2 regions of the Kluyvera huaxiensis genome follow, and region 1 is predicted to be linked to the other one. Evidence: riboswitches for the same ligand, from Rfam matches in the RefSeq annotation. Region 1 holds a riboswitch; the other holds the start of a gene.
The links. Region 1 has a riboswitch for cobalamin ahead of btuB (TonB-dependent vitamin B12 receptor BtuB). Riboswitches for the same ligand answer to the same signal wherever they lie in the genome.
Positions count from the first base shown of each region.

Region 1 (7,528 bases):
CAGATTCCTGCCATGTCAGTCAGCCAACCCTCAGCGGGCAGATTCGTAAACTGGAAGATGAACTGGGCGTGATGTTGCTGGAGCGTACCAGCCGCAAAGTGCTGTTTACCCAGGCTGGGCTGCTGCTGGTGGACCAGGCGCGTACCGTGTTACGCGAGGTCAAAGTGCTTAAGGAGATGGCAAGCCAGCAGGGGGAGACGATGTCCGGCCCGCTGCATATCGGCCTGATTCCAACCGTTGGCCCGTATCTGTTACCTCATATTATCCCAATACTGCATCAAACCTTCCCGAAGCTGGAAATGTATCTGCATGAAGCGCAAACCCATCAGCTGCTGGCGCAGCTCGACAGCGGTAAGCTGGATTGCGTGATTCTGGCGCTGGTGAAGGAGAGCGAGGCATTTATCGAAGTTCCGCTGTATGACGAACCGATGCTGCTGGCGATCTACGAAGATCACCCGTGGGCGGAACGCGATCGCGTGCCGATGTCGGATCTGGCGGGCGAAAAGCTGCTCATGCTGGAAGACGGTCACTGCCTTCGCGATCAGGCGATGGGCTTCTGTTTTGAAGCCGGGGCGGATGAAGATACCCATTTCCGCGCAACCAGTCTGGAAACGCTGCGTAATATGGTGGCGGCGGGAAGCGGAATTACTTTGCTACCTGCGCTGGCGGTACCGCCGGAACGCAAACGCGACGGCGTGGTGTATCTGCCGTGTATTAAGCCGGAACCACGCCGTACCGTTGGCCTGGTTTATCGTCCGGGGTCGCCGCTGCGCAGCCGCTATGAGCAGCTGGCAGAGGCCGTCCGTGAAACGATGGACGGCCATTTCGACAAAGCGCTAAAAAAGGCGATTTAAGCCGTTAAGCGCCGCTACCCGATAGGCTTCCGCCATTGTCGGGTAGTTAAAGGTGGTGTTAACGAAGTACTCAATGGTGTTACCACCACCTTTCTGCTCCATAATCGCCTGACCGATATGAATAATCTCGGCTGCGCGTTCGCCAAAGCAGTGAATGCCGAGGATTTCCTTGGTCTCCCGATGGAACAGGATCTTCAGGCTACCCACGCTCATCCCGACGATTTGTGCTCGCGCCAGGTGTTTAAACTGCGCACGACCTACTTCATACGGCACTTTCATCGCCGTCAGCTGCTGTTCGGTTTTACCGACGGAGCTGATTTCCGGAATGGTGTAGATCCCGGTTGGAATATCTTCAATCAGATGCCCGGCAGCTTCGCCTTTCATCAGCGCCTGTGCGGCGATGCGGCCCTGATCGTAGGCGGCGGAAGCGAGGCTCGGATAGCCGATAACGTCACCGACGGCATAGACGTGCGGCTGCGCGGTCTGATAGAGGCTGTTCACTTTCAACTGGCCACGGCCATCGGCCTGAAGGCCAATGTTTTCCAGCGCCAGCGGTTCGGTGTTACCGGTGCGGCCATTGGCAAACAGCAGGCAGTCGGCCTTGAGCTTTTTGCCGGACTTCAGGTGCATGATGACCCCATCGTCCACACCTTCAATCTTCTCGTACTCTTCGTTGTGGCGAATGACCACGCCGCTGTTCCAGAAGTGATAGGACAGCGAATCTGACATCTCCTGATCGAGGAACGCCAGCAGACGGTCGCGGGTGTTGATGAGATCAACTTTCACGTCCATGCCGCGGAAGATAGACGCATATTCACAGCCGATAACCCCTGCGCCGTAGATAATGACGTGGCGAGGTTCATGGTGCAGGCTGAGAATAGAGTCGCTGTCATAAATGCGCGGATGATTAAAGTCGACGTCCGCCGGGCGGTACGGGCGGGAACCGCAGGCAATCACGAACTTTTCGGCGGTCAACGTTTCGACTGAACCATCCGGGCATTTCAGCGCGATGGTGTGTTCATCGACAAAGTGGGCGTCGCCCTGCAGCATTTCACAGTGGTTGCGCTCATAAAAGCCCTGACGCATACGCGTCTGCTGATTAATCACGCTATCGGCATGATTCAGGATGTCGGCAAATGAGGAACGGAGAAGTCGGCTGTGGTCGCTGTAGAGAGGGTTCTGGTTGAATTCGATAATACGGCTGACGGCATGGCGAAGTGCTTTGGATGGGATTGTGCCCCAGTGGGTACAACCGCCGCCGACATTATGATAACGCTCAATAACGGCGACGTGGGCTCCTTGCTTCACCAGACCCATAGCAGCGCCTTCGCCGCCGGGGCCGGAACCAATAATTACTGCATCATAATCGTAGGAATGTGGCATGGTAAGGCTTACCTGTTCTTATACATAAAAGCAACAGAATCATAACATCATCGAGGGAATAACCCAATTATCGTTGGGCTTTTTTCATACGGAATAGCATAAATAGCATGTAAACAATCATTAACAAAGCTGCGTAAGTGGAATCGTTTTAATCTCTGGTATAGTGCCAGCACGGCATATGGAAGGATTCAGTTATCGTGATGGGTGTAAGAGCACAACAAAAAGAAAAAACCCGGCGTTCGCTGGTGGAAGCGGCATTCAGTCAACTCAGTGCCGAGCGTAGTTTTGCCAGCCTGAGTCTGCGTGAAGTCGCACGTGAGGCGGGAATCGCGCCAACGTCCTTTTATCGCCATTTCCGCGATGTCGATGAGCTGGGGCTGACGATGGTCGATGAAAGCGGCCTGATGCTTCGCCAACTGATGCGCCAGGCGCGTCAGCGTATTGCCAAAGGCGGCAGCGTAATACGCACTTCCGTTTCAACCTTTATGGAATTTATCGGCAATAACCCCAACGCCTTCCGCCTGCTGCTGCGCGAGCGCTCCGGCACGTCTGCGGCATTTCGTGCGGCAGTGGCCCGCGAGATTCAGCACTTTATTGCGGAACTTGCTGACTATCTGGAAATCGAAAACCATATGCCTCGTGCGTTTACCGAAGCGCAGGCTGAGGCGATGGTGACTATTGTATTTAGCGCGGGAGCGGAGGCTTTAGATGTTGGCCTCGAGCAGCGTCGGCAGCTTGAAGAGCGGCTGGTGTTGCAGTTACGGATGATCTCCAAAGGCGCATACTACTGGTATCGTCGCGAACAAGAGAAAAGTCACGTCATTCCGAATAAGGTGGTAGACGAGCAATGAAACAGTCAGGTCAAGATAAAGGTACGCTGTTGCTGGCGCTGTTGGCTGGCTTATCGATTAACGGCACGTTTGCAGCGCTGTTCAGCTCCATCGTTCCTTTCTCAGTTTTTCCGATAATTTCTCTGGTGCTGACGGTTTACTGTCTGCATCAACGCTATCAAAACCGCACGATGCCGGTCGGCTTGCCCGGCCTGTCAGCCGCCTGCTTTATCCTCGGCGTGTTGCTCTATAGCACTGTGGTGCGGGCGGAATATCCGGATATCGGTTCTAACTTCTTCCCGGCGGTATTGTCGGTGGTGATGGTATTCTGGATTGGCTATCGGGTGCGTAACCGCAAGCAGGGCATTTCTGAGTGATATTGTTGGGCCCGGCAGCGCGATGCAGGCCGGGCCCGTGATGATATTACTTCTTCGTCAGCAGCACGCCGCATTCCATATGATGGGTATACGGGAACTGATCGAACAGCGCCAGGCGAGTGACGTTATGCGTCTGGCTTAATGTTTGCAGATTCTGGCACAGCGTCTCCGGGTTACAGGAGATGTACAGAATATTCGGGTATGCCTGCACCATCTTCTCGGTTTCACTGTCCAGCCCGCTACGCGGTGGATCGACAAAAATCGTCTCGCACTGATAGCTTTTCAAATCGATTCCCTGCAGGCGGTTAAATTCCCGCACGCCGTTCATCGCTTGAGTAAACTCTTCTGCCGCCATGCGGATGATCTGCACGTTATCAATCTGGTTAGCGGCAATGTTGTACTGCGCGGCGGCAACCGACGGCTTGGCTATCTCAGTGGCCAGCACACGATTAAAGTTGCGCGCTAATGCCAGCGAGAAGTTACCGTTACCGCAGTAAAGCTCCAGCAGATCGCCACGTGAATTTTGCGTGCTGTCCAGCGCCCATTCCAGCATCTGAATGTTCATCGCCGCATTTGGCTGGGTGAAGCTGTTCTCGACCTGACGGTAGATCATCTCTTTGCCGGCAACCGGCAGACGCTCATCAATATAGTCCTGGTCCAGCTCGATTTTGGTTTTGGTGGCGCGGCCAATCAGCTGGACGTTCAGCCCTTTCGCACGCAGCGCAGCGCGCAGCGCTTCGGCCTGTTCGCGCCAGGCATCATCCAGTTTTTTATGATACAGCAGTGAAACCACCGCCTGATTGCTCAGGGTGGTGAGATAGTCAATCTGGAACAGCTTGTGACGCAGCACCTGATTATCGCGCACGCCGTCGAGCACGGCGGTCATCAGCGTATTAATCAGCTGGCTGGCGGCCGGGAACGAATCGACGCGGATACGGCCCTTGGTCTGCTGGTCAAACATAATATGGTAGAGATCATCACCGTCATGCCAGATGCGGAATTCTGCACGCATCCGGTAGTGACTGACCGGTGAGCGAAACACCTCCGGCGCAGGAGCGCTAAACGGCGTCATCATTGTTTGCAGGCGAGTGACTTTCTCGGCGAGCTGAGCGTCGTACTGATCGGTAGGGAGATGTTCGGGGGTCATGGTGCATCCTGAATAGTAAAAGTACGCGGGGATTGTAGGGCTTGTTCAGGGGATGTCCAGCCTCATGCGGGTTAAAATGATAAATAGCAGTCTGGACATCCGTATGTAACTAAATGTAGCATTCGCGTACCGGTCCTGTGAGTTAAAAGGGAACCCAGTGTAAATCTGGGGCTGACGCGCAGCGGTAAGGAAGGTAAGAGAAGAGCGCACCTCGTGCAGACACTGCGGCTCACCGCGGGAAGTCATCTTCTCTTTTATATAGCCTCCAAGCCCGAAGACCTGCCGGATGACGTCGCATGAGGTTTTATCGTCGCGAGCAACTGATAAAACCTGCGGCATCCTTTATCTATTTCGGATGCTTTTAAAATGATTAAAAAAGTTTCGCTGATGACGGCGTTATCCGTCACGGCATTTTCCGGCTGGGCGCAGGACAATGATTCAGACACGCTGGTGGTAACTGCTAACCGTTTTCAACAGCCGGTTAATACCGTATTAGCCCCCACGGATGTTGTCACCCGCGATGAGATCAACCGCTGGCAGGCGAAAAACCTGAACGATGTTATGCGCCGCCTCCCTGGTGTTGATATTGCTCAGTATGGCGGTATGGGGCAGTCTTCGTCTCTCTTTATTCGTGGTACGGAAACTCGGCAGGTGTTGGTGCTGGTAGATGGTATCCCAATGAGCCGCCCGGGTATTTCGAATACGCCCGACCTTAACCAGATCCCTCTCTCCTTAGTACAGCGCGTGGAGTATATCCGTGGCCCGCGTTCAGCAATTTATGGTTCTGGCGCGATGGGGGGAGTGATTAACATCATTACGCATTCTGACAATGATGAGTCGAAGATTAATGCTGGCATGGGGTCGAAAGGCTACCAGCATTATGATGGCACGCTGCGTCAGCGCTTTGGCGATACGGTGGCTACGGTAGCCGGTTCTTATGAGAGTACCAACGGTTTTAACGTTCAGCCGAAATCGACCTGGGATCACGATAGCGACCGTGATGGTTTCCGTAATAAAACATTCTGGGGAAGCCTCGAGCACAAGTTTAATGAAAACTTGTCTGGTTTCTTCCGTGGGCATAGCTATACCAATAACTCCGATTACGACCTGGGTAAGGCGCCAACGTTGAAGGCATATAGTGCCGATGAGGAGCAGCTTTATAATCAGTCCTGGGACACGGGGATGCAATTTAACTCGGGGATTTACTCTTCGCAGTTGATTGCTAGCTACCAGAAGGTAAAGGACTACAACTATAGCAGTATCTATGGTCGTTATAATGATGGGACGACGCTGGATAATATGACACAGCGTAATCTGCAGTGGGGCAATAATGTCCAGGTCGGGCAGGGGTCGATCAGTGCCGGTGTCGATTGGCAGCAACAGCGTTTGACTTCATCGAGTACGACAGTATCCGATTCTTATAAGCGCGATAATACTGGGCTATATTTAACTGGTCAGCAGCAATTCGGCAGCGTAACGCTTGAAGCCTCCGGCCGTGAGGACCACGACGAGCAGTTTGGTTGGCATGGAACCTGGCAGACCACCGCTGGTTGGGCGTTTGTGGAAAACTACCGTGCAACGCTCTCTTATGGTACGGGTTTCCTTGCCCCATCTCTTGGGCAGCAGTTTGGCTCTACGCGCTTTGAAATTAGTTCAAATCCGAACCTCAAGCCAGAGGAGTCAAAACAGTGGGAAGCCGGGCTTGAGGGGCTGACCGGACCGTTGGACTGGCGCTTATCGGCGTACCATTACGAAATTAGCAACCTTATTACTTATTATTTCGATCCAAACACCGGAATGGGTGAATATGACAACATCAACTCTGCGACGATCAAAGGAGTTGAGTGGACTGGGAATGTTGATACTGGAATCTTTAGCCATCGGGTTACGTTGCAATATATGGACCCGCGTAATGATGATAATGGGGAAGTGCTAGCGCGCCGCTCAAAACGTCAGGCCAAGTATCAGCTTGATTGGTCGATGTTCAATGTTGATATGGACATATCATGGCAATACTACGGTAAGCGCTATGACAACAACACATCGGAGTACAACCCTAAACAGCAGATTTTACCGAGCTACAGCACAGTTGATGTATCGGCATCATATCCGATCACCTCACACCTGACAGTTCGTGGTAAAATAGCCAACCTGTTCGATAAAGATTACGAGACAGTTTATGGCTACCAAACTGCAGGACGGGAATACACCTTGTCTGGCAGCTACACCTTCTAACCCACGTCCCACCGTCCTGGTCTTTGACTCCGGGGTCGGTGGGTTGTCGGTCTACGATGAGATCCGGCATCTTTTGCCGGACCTTCATTATATCTACGCTTTCGATAACGTCGCTTTCCCGTATGGGGAAAAGAGCGAAGAGTTTATCGTTGAACGCGTCCTCGAGATTGTCACCGCTGTACAGCAACGCTATCCGCTAGCGCTCGCGGTTATCGCCTGTAATACGGCCAGCACGGTGTCGCTGCCCGCGCTGCGTGAGAAGTTCGCCTTCCCGGTCGTCGGCGTGGTGCCAGCCATCAAACCGGCGGCACGTCTGTCGGCCAACCGTATTGTTGGGCTGCTGGCAACGCGAGGAACGGTGAAACGACCTTATACCCATGAGCTCATTGCGCGCTTTGCAGATGAATGCAAAATCGAAATGCTGGGTTCCGCCGAGCTGGTTGAGCTGGCAGAAGCGAAGCTGCACGGCGAACCCGTTTCACTGGAAGAGCTGCGTCGTATTCTACGTCCATGGCTGCGCATGCAGGAGCCGCCGGACACCGTTGTTTTGGGCTGCACCCATTTCCCTCTATTACAAGAGGAGCTTTTACAGGTGCTGCCGGAAGGAACGAGGCTGGTGGATTCGGGTGCGGCAATTGCCCGTCGTACTGCCTGGCTGCTGGAACATGAAGCGCCGGATGCAAAATCTAGCGATGCTAATTT
Region 1 covers NZ_JBEFLV010000016.1:112,720-120,247, forward strand. The annotation lists gene oxyR (DNA-binding transcriptional regulator OxyR) at 1-854, shown strand, start outside; gene sthA (Si-specific NAD(P)(+) transhydrogenase) at 837-2,237, opposite strand; partial or broken gene fabR (HTH-type transcriptional repressor FabR) at 2,435-3,069, shown strand; gene ABOC97_RS16710 (YijD family membrane protein) at 3,085-3,444, shown strand; gene trmA (tRNA (uridine(54)-C5)-methyltransferase TrmA) at 3,491-4,591, opposite strand; cobalamin riboswitch at 4,705-4,892, shown strand; gene btuB (TonB-dependent vitamin B12 receptor BtuB) at 4,958-6,826, shown strand; gene murI (glutamate racemase) at 6,771-7,528, shown strand, end outside.

Region 2 (7,528 bases), on a different contig from region 1:
TACTGCACGGCGCTAACGCCGGGGATCACCTGCACATTGTCGCGGCCAAAATGGGCAATAAGCCGCGTGCCGATGCCGTAAAACAGCGGATCACCGGACGCCAGTACCACCACGCTTTGCCCCTGGCGCTCGCTAATCCACGCCAGTACCTCGGCGATATTGGCACCCAGCGCACAGCGTTCGCCGGAAAACTCCGCGAACTGCGCCAGATGGCGGGCGCCGCCCACCAGGGCATCGGCGCGTTGTACCGCTTCTTTGGCCAGCGGCGTCATCAGCTGTACGCCCGCCGGGCCCATCCCCACCACCGTCAGCATTGCATCGCCTCCACAATCTCATTCACCGGGCGGTTGCTGCCGAGGATCTGGTTATCAAACGAGAACATAATGGCGTCGCAGACCGGCGGCGTTTTGGTAAAGCGCAGGCGCTGCATCACGCGCTGGCAAATACGTTCGGCGAGGTGGTTGTAGATACGCTGGAAGCCAAACGCATCGATGTGCTCCATCGCGGCTTCGGTGGTGTCGCAGTCGCTGACCAGCGTCAGCAGCTCCAGCGGCGCGCCAAGCAGCGCCAGATGGGCAACCAGCGTTTCCATACGTGCATCGGCAATATGGCTATGAGTGTGGAAAATCCCGGCGGCGATTTTAATCAGCTTGCCCGGGTGCCCAATCAGCACAATCTGGCGGAAGCCAAGACGCACGGACTCTTCAATCATGTAGCCCACGAAGTTGCTCATGGTGACCACCACCTGCGAGTCGATGCCCATCTGTTCGCGCACAAAGCGTTCGCCATGGTTGCCGGGGACCAGTACCACGCGCTCCAGCCCCGCCGCGCGTTTCATCTCCAGCTCCAGCGCCAGCGAGCGTTTCCAGCTCTCTTCCGACATCGGCGTGACGATACCGGTGGTGCCGATTATCGAAATGCCGCCAAGAATACCGAGCCGCGAGTTATAGGTTTTCTGCGCCCGTTCTTCCCCTTCCGGGGCAAAGATTTCCACCTCCGCGCCGCGCGCCGGGCCAATGGCCTCGCGGACGGCGGTTTCGATAGTGTGGCGCGGAGTGCGGTTAATGGCCGAACTCCCAATTGGCAAGCCGATGCCTTTGCGGGTGACGGTGCCCACCCCCTCGCCGCCGCGCAGCGTAATCTCACCGCTGTCGGTTAAGGTCACGCGGGCGAAAATCAGCATTCCGTGGGTCGCATCGACATCGTCACCGCCGTCTTTACGAATCGCGGCAATCCCCTGCTGCCCCTCGACGTGCGGCGATTCAACGTTCAGGTTCAGCGTCACGCCGGAAGGGGTAACGATCGACACCTGGTGAATCAAATGCTGGCGCATCACCATCAGCGCGGCGACTTTAGCCGCCGCCGTGGCGCAGGAGCCAGTGGTGTAGCCTTTGCGCAGCGCTTTGCCGTTATGCCACACCGGGGCGTCAAAGGAGGGTTCACTCATTGGCCGGCCTGCAGCTGATAAAGTATGGCGTTGACGATGGCCGCCGCGACGTTGCTGCCGCCTTTACGCCCCAGCGCGGCAATGCCCGGCAGGCCGCTGTGGCTCAGCGCCTCTTTCGACTCTGCCGCGCCGACAAAACCGACCGGCACGCCAATCACGCCGCCGACTTCCAGTTCTTTGTGCTCCAGCAGGCGGAACAGCGCCGTCGGCGCATTGCCGAAGACAAACACCTTATCGCCTTCCTCTTTCGCGGCGATATCCACCGCCGCCATCGAACGGGTAATGCCCTGGGCTTTGGCCTCGCGCACCACGCGCGGGTCGCTGATATAACAGCGGCATTCGCCGCCAAAGGTCGCCAGCAGATTTTTATTGATCCCGGAGAGCGCCATCGTGGTGTCGGTATACAGCGTGCACGGGCGGCTTAACGACGCACTCAGACGGGTTAAGGCATCCGGAGCGAACCACAGAATATCCAGCCATTCAAAGTCGGCGGTGGTGTGGATCACCCGTTTGATAATGGCCTCGTGCAGCGGGCTGTCGAAGCGGTACTCCGGGCGAGTTTCCGCGATAATCTCGCTGATGATTTCAAAGCTTTTGCGCTCAATCGCCTGCGGTTGCTGGATATAGTTCATTACTGCTCTCCTCAGGCTGCGCCAATCAGCCAGAACCTGACTGCCATAAACAGCAGCAGGGCCAGCGTTGACGCCACCCACATCAGTCGAATCGTTCGGGAAATATCATCAATGGCGATATCGCGTCGGGCGTCGCCGATCCACGGCTTGTCCACGCGCTGGCCAAAATAGTCGTTCGGGCCGCCAAGGCGGATCCCCAACGCACCGGCCACCGCCGCCTCTGACCAGGCGCAGTTGGGGCTGCTGTGGTTATAGCGGTCGCGCCAGCCGATACGCAGCGCACGCGCGGCATCGAGGCGGCAAAGCCAGGCGGCAGCGCTTAATAGCAGCCAGCTCAGCCGGGCGGGAATAAAGTTAGCGGCATCATCCAGGCGGGCGCTGACCATGCCGATGGCGCGGTATTTTTCGTGCTTGTAGCCGACCATCGAATCGAGGGTATTCACCGCTTTATAGGCCATCGCCAGCGGCGCGCCGCCAAGCAGCAGGAAGAACAGCGGCGCGATAATGCCGTCGACGGTGTTTTCGGCGACCGTTTCCACCACCGCGCGGTTGATCTGCTCGGGCTGAAGCGCGGAGGTATCGCGCCCCACAATCCATGACAGCTTGATGCGGCTTTCGGCCAGGTCGTTTTCCCGCAGCGGACGCGCCACATCTTGGGCAGAACGCGCCAGGCAGCGCCCGGCGAGCACGGTGAAAATCATCCACACTTCAACGCCCCACCCCAGCCACGGATGCACCCATGCAGCAAGTCTGAGTACACCCCAGGCCACGCTATACGTCAGTCCCACCACCGCCAGCCACATCACGCCACCGCCGATACGCAGCGCGCGATCGCTATGGCACAGGCGGCGTACAGCACGCTGTACGGCGTTAATCAGATTGCCCATCCAGCGCACCGGATGCGGCCAGTTTTGCGGGTCACCGATCATAAAATCGAGCAACCACGCCAGACACCAGGCGAGCAGCGTCATTGCGCGCTCCTTGCGGCAGCAAACCAGTGGTTGAGCATGGCGGGACGCTGGGAAAAATGTAGGTGCAGGTAGCTGGCGAAGGTATTTCCTATCTGCCAACCGCCCTGCCATTGCTGGAGAACCGCGCCGTCGCGGGTTTTACGGCAGGCCATCGTCGCCGGAAGCTGGGCGCTAAAATCGGAGTAGTGGAATTCATGCCCGCGCAGTATCTCACCGGGCGCGGCCAGCAGGGTCTGGCGCTCAGCCTGCGCTTCGCAGTAGCCAAAACGGGTCAACCGTTTGCCCATTTTGCTCGCACCGGGAAGAATATCGGCCATCGCGTGGATGTCGCCCTGAGCGTCCTCAAGCGTGCTGCCGAGGTACATCAACCCACCGCATTCCGCGTAAATTGCCACGCCACGCCGATGCGCAGCTCGCAGTTGTTCCAGCATCGGCGTATTAACCGCCAGCGCGCGGGCGTGCAGTTCCGGATAGCCGCCGCCCAGCCACAGCATCTGACAATCCGGCAGCACGCTATCGTGCAGTGGGCTAAAGCGAACAATCGTTACCCCGGCTCGTTCCAGCAGCGCCAGATTGTCCGGGTAGTAGAAATTGAAGGCTTCGTCATCGGCCAGCCCCAGCGTTAAACCCTCACCGCTCAGCGGGGTTGAGGGCCATTCACCTGCCGGCAGCTCCGCCAGCTCGCTCAGCGCCAACAGTCTGTCGATATCAAGCGTACGTTCAAGACCGGCGGCAAAATCCAGCCACGGCTGGCTATCCAGCGTCGATTCGCGGGCGGTGACCAGCCCCAGATGGCGTTCAGGCAACGACACCCCTTCAGCGCGCGGAACGTAGCCCAACACCGGCAGGGCACAGTAACGCTCGATGGCGCTTTTCAGCAGCTGAAAATGGCTGTCGCTGTTGACGCGATTGACGATGACACCGGCGATATTGAGGCTCGGGTCAAAGTGCTGAAATCCCATCACCGTGGCGGCAATTGAGGTAGAAACGGCTTTACCATCCACCAGCAAAATCACCGGGCAGCCCAGCTGTTTCGCCATCGCCGCGCTGCTGCAATAGTTTGGGTCGGTGCCGTAGCCGTCATACAGGCCCATCACGCCTTCAATGACGGCGATATCAGCCTGCTGCATATGTTCGCAGAACAGCGCATTGAGAATAGGGGGAGGCAGCATAAAGCTGTCGAGGTTACGTGAAGGGACGCCGCACAGCGCGGTATGCCAGCCGGTATCGAGGTAGTCAGGACCAACCTTGTACGGCTGAACCCGCAGCCCGCGCTGCTGGAGCAGTTTGAGCAGACCGAGCGTGACCGTGGTTTTACCACAGCCGCTGCCGGTACCTGCGAGAACAAATGCGTGCTGCCTGGCTGCCATACCCTGACCCTTTTCAGGCGGGATTGGATATAGCCGTACGTCTGCCCGGTCAAATGACCGTGCAGCGCAAAGCAACCCACTTCCCACCGAAGTTGTTGTTAATGGCCAACAGGCAGGTCTTCTGGCTTAGCGTCATCCTCGCCCGCCCTTCCCGATCTGGCGATCAGTGGTGTTTACGGGGTCGTCAGCATCACAGCAGCGGGGGCTGCGGAGGATTTATACACGGGTGTATTCACCTCCTTCCCTGGCACATAATATGCCAAACCTGTTGGTTGCAGATTTATGCCGGCACAATGCCCGCATAAAATAAAAGCACTTTACTCTAGCGCCGCGCGTGAATGATTTCGTTGCGCTATGACAATACCGGTATATTTATTTACGGTAGTTATACTTCGTTCGGTAAGACAAGGATAATCATGAGCGTGGCACGCTGTCCCGGCTCCTGCGGGGAACTCATTCAGGGCTGGATTCTGGGCAGTGAAAAGCTCGTCTCCTGCCCGATAGATTGGTACAGCACGGTTGAAGTGTGTGACGGCATCCCGAGGGCCGATGAGCGTCCGCTCACCCGAGCGATGGTTGAAGCGCTGCTCGCCCACTTCGGTTTTCCGCAGGCGCTAAGCCCGACGCTGCGCATTGAGGTCGATTCGACGCTGCCGATTGCCAAAGGGATGGCCAGCAGCACCGCCGATATCGCCGCCACCGCAGTGGCCGCCGCCCACCACCTCGGCCATTCGCTGGATGAAACCACGCTCGCCGCGCTGTGCGTGGCGCTGGAGCCTACCGACAGTACGCTGTTTCGTCAGTTGACGCTGTTCGATCACCATCACGCCGGCACGCAGATTGCCTGTGCGTCCGCCCCGCATTTTGACCTACTGGTTCTGGAAAGCCCGGTGCTTTTACGCACCGCGGATTATCACCGCCTTCCCCGTGAGACCGCGCTAATAGCGCACGCCGGAGAGTTGCAACAAGCCTGGGAAAAGGTGCAGACAGCCTGCACTCGTCAAGATGCCAGCCTGCTTGGCGAAGCGGCAACGCTCAGCGCCATTGCCAGCCAGGCGCTGTTGCCCAAACCGGGTTTTGCGGCGCTGATGGCGTTAGTAGAATCCTGTGACTTATACGGCCTGAACGTGGCGCACAGCGGCAGCGTGGTTGGGCTTATGCTCGACCCGCGTCGTCATGATGTGGAATATTTGAAGTGGGCGCTGACGCAGAAAAAGCTGACCGACCACTGGCCGAAACAGCACTTGCTCCGCACAGTGCCCGGCGGGGTTCAGCTGAGCGCCTGACGCAGCGCCGCCAGTAGCCGCTGGTTTTCCGCTTCGCTACGCACCGCCACGCGGAAGTAGCGCCCGTCGAGTCCAGGATAGTTGGCGCAGCTGCGGATAAGAATATGCTGTTGCAGCAGCGCGTATTGCAGTTCGATATCGGCGCGTTCGCAGCGTAAAAACAGATAGTTCGCACGTCCCGGATAAACGGTTATTCCGTCAATCTCTGCCAGCGCCTGATATAAACGCTGACCTTCCCGCGCCAGCCAGCGCAGAGTCGCCTGCTGATAGTCGCGGTCATTAAGCACCCTCTCCCCTGCCAGCACGGCAAACGCGTTGATTGACCACGGCATCTGATGCTTGCGCAGACGCGCCACCGCACGTTCATCGCCGTTGAGCAAATAGCCCAAACGTAGGCCGGGAATGGCATAAAATTTGGTGAGCGATCGCAGCACCCAGATATGCGGATTTTGCTTAAGCTCGCCGATAAAACCCGGTTCATCGGCAATAAAGTCGATAAAAGCTTCATCAAGGATAAGCGCGATATCAAGTGACCGGCAGCGTTCAGCGATAGCGTCCAACAGCGCGCGATCCGGCAATAGTCCGGTGGGGTTGTTCGGGGTACACAGAAACAGGCAGTCAAGATCCGCCGTCAGCGCCGACAAAATACGCTCGGTGAGCTGCCAGCCGTCTTCTTCACGCAGCGTGTAGGTTTCGATTTTGCAGTCGATCGTTTCCAGCGCCCGGCGATATTCAGCAAAACCCGGCGCCACCACCATCGCCCGACGCGGTTTCAGACCGTGAACGAGAGTAAAAATGGACTCGGTTTCGCCATTGCCCGCCAGTATCCACGACGCGGGTACACCGTGATGCGCCGCCAGCGCCTGATGAAGCTGCTGATATTCAACGTCGGGGTAACGTTCGGCGCAGTTGAGATTATTGATAATCGCCTGTTTGAGGCTTTCCGGCATGCCCAACGGGTTAATATTGGCGCTGAAATCCAGCAGCTTATCGGCACCGATGCCCAGCAAAGCGGCCGCTTCGCGAGTATTACCGCCGTGAGCACTCTTTAAACGTGACATACCGAATTACCCGCGTCTTGCCAGCGTTGCGCCGTCGGCAAAATAGGCTTTAATCCCGGCGAGGATCGACTCGGCGACCTCCTGCTGAAACTTGGCCGTTTTGAGCTTGCGCTCTTCTTCAACGTTACTGATAAATGCCGTTTCGACGAGGATAGATGGAATATCCGGGGCTTTCAGCACCGCAAAGCCGGCCTGCTCGACCTGGTTTTTATGCAGGTTGTTGACCTGTCCCAGACGTTTCAGCACCGCTTTACCAAATTTCAGGCTGTCGGTGATGGTCAGCGACTGCACCATGTCGAACATGGTGTGGTCGACGTAGCGGTCGCCGCTCTTGCTCACGCCACCCACTAAGTCGGCGGCGTTCTGAGTTTGCGCAAGGTATTTGGCCGCCGTACTGGTGGCCCCTTTGGTCGACAGCGCAAACACCGATGAACCACTTGGCTGCCGACTGGTAAAGGCGTCGGCGTGAATCGAGACGAACAGGTCGGCGCGCTGCTTTTGCGCTTTGGCGACCCGAACTTTGAGCGGAATAAAAATATCTTCGTTACGCGTCATGTAGGCTTTCATATTGCCTTCTTTCTCAATCAGCGCGCGCAGGCGACGGGCGATTTGCAGCACCACGTCCTTCTCCCGCGTTTTATACAGCCCAACCGCACCGGAGTCTTCACCGCCATGTCCAGGGTCGAGCATGATAACAATCGGCCGGTCGCGCCCGGCTTTGCCCGGCTGCGGGCCACTTTGAGCAGGCGGAACCTGCTTTT
Region 2 covers NZ_JBEFLV010000008.1:141,704-149,231, forward strand. The annotation lists gene ABOC97_RS10705 (cobalt-precorrin-7 (C(5))-methyltransferase) at 1-314, opposite strand, end outside; gene cbiD (cobalt-precorrin-5B (C(1))-methyltransferase CbiD) at 308-1,447, opposite strand; gene ABOC97_RS10715 (cobalt-precorrin-8 methylmutase) at 1,444-2,079, opposite strand; gene cbiB (adenosylcobinamide-phosphate synthase CbiB) at 2,091-3,050, opposite strand; gene ABOC97_RS10725 (cobyrinate a,c-diamide synthase) at 3,047-4,420, opposite strand; cobalamin riboswitch at 4,515-4,704, opposite strand; gene ABOC97_RS10730 (L-threonine kinase) at 4,837-5,706, shown strand; gene cobD (threonine-phosphate decarboxylase CobD) at 5,691-6,767, opposite strand; gene amiC (N-acetylmuramoyl-L-alanine amidase AmiC) at 6,774-7,528, opposite strand, start outside.
Region 2: linked by a shared signal. The riboswitch ahead of ABOC97_RS10725 (cobyrinate a,c-diamide synthase) and the one ahead of btuB (TonB-dependent vitamin B12 receptor BtuB) in region 1 are both predicted to bind cobalamin.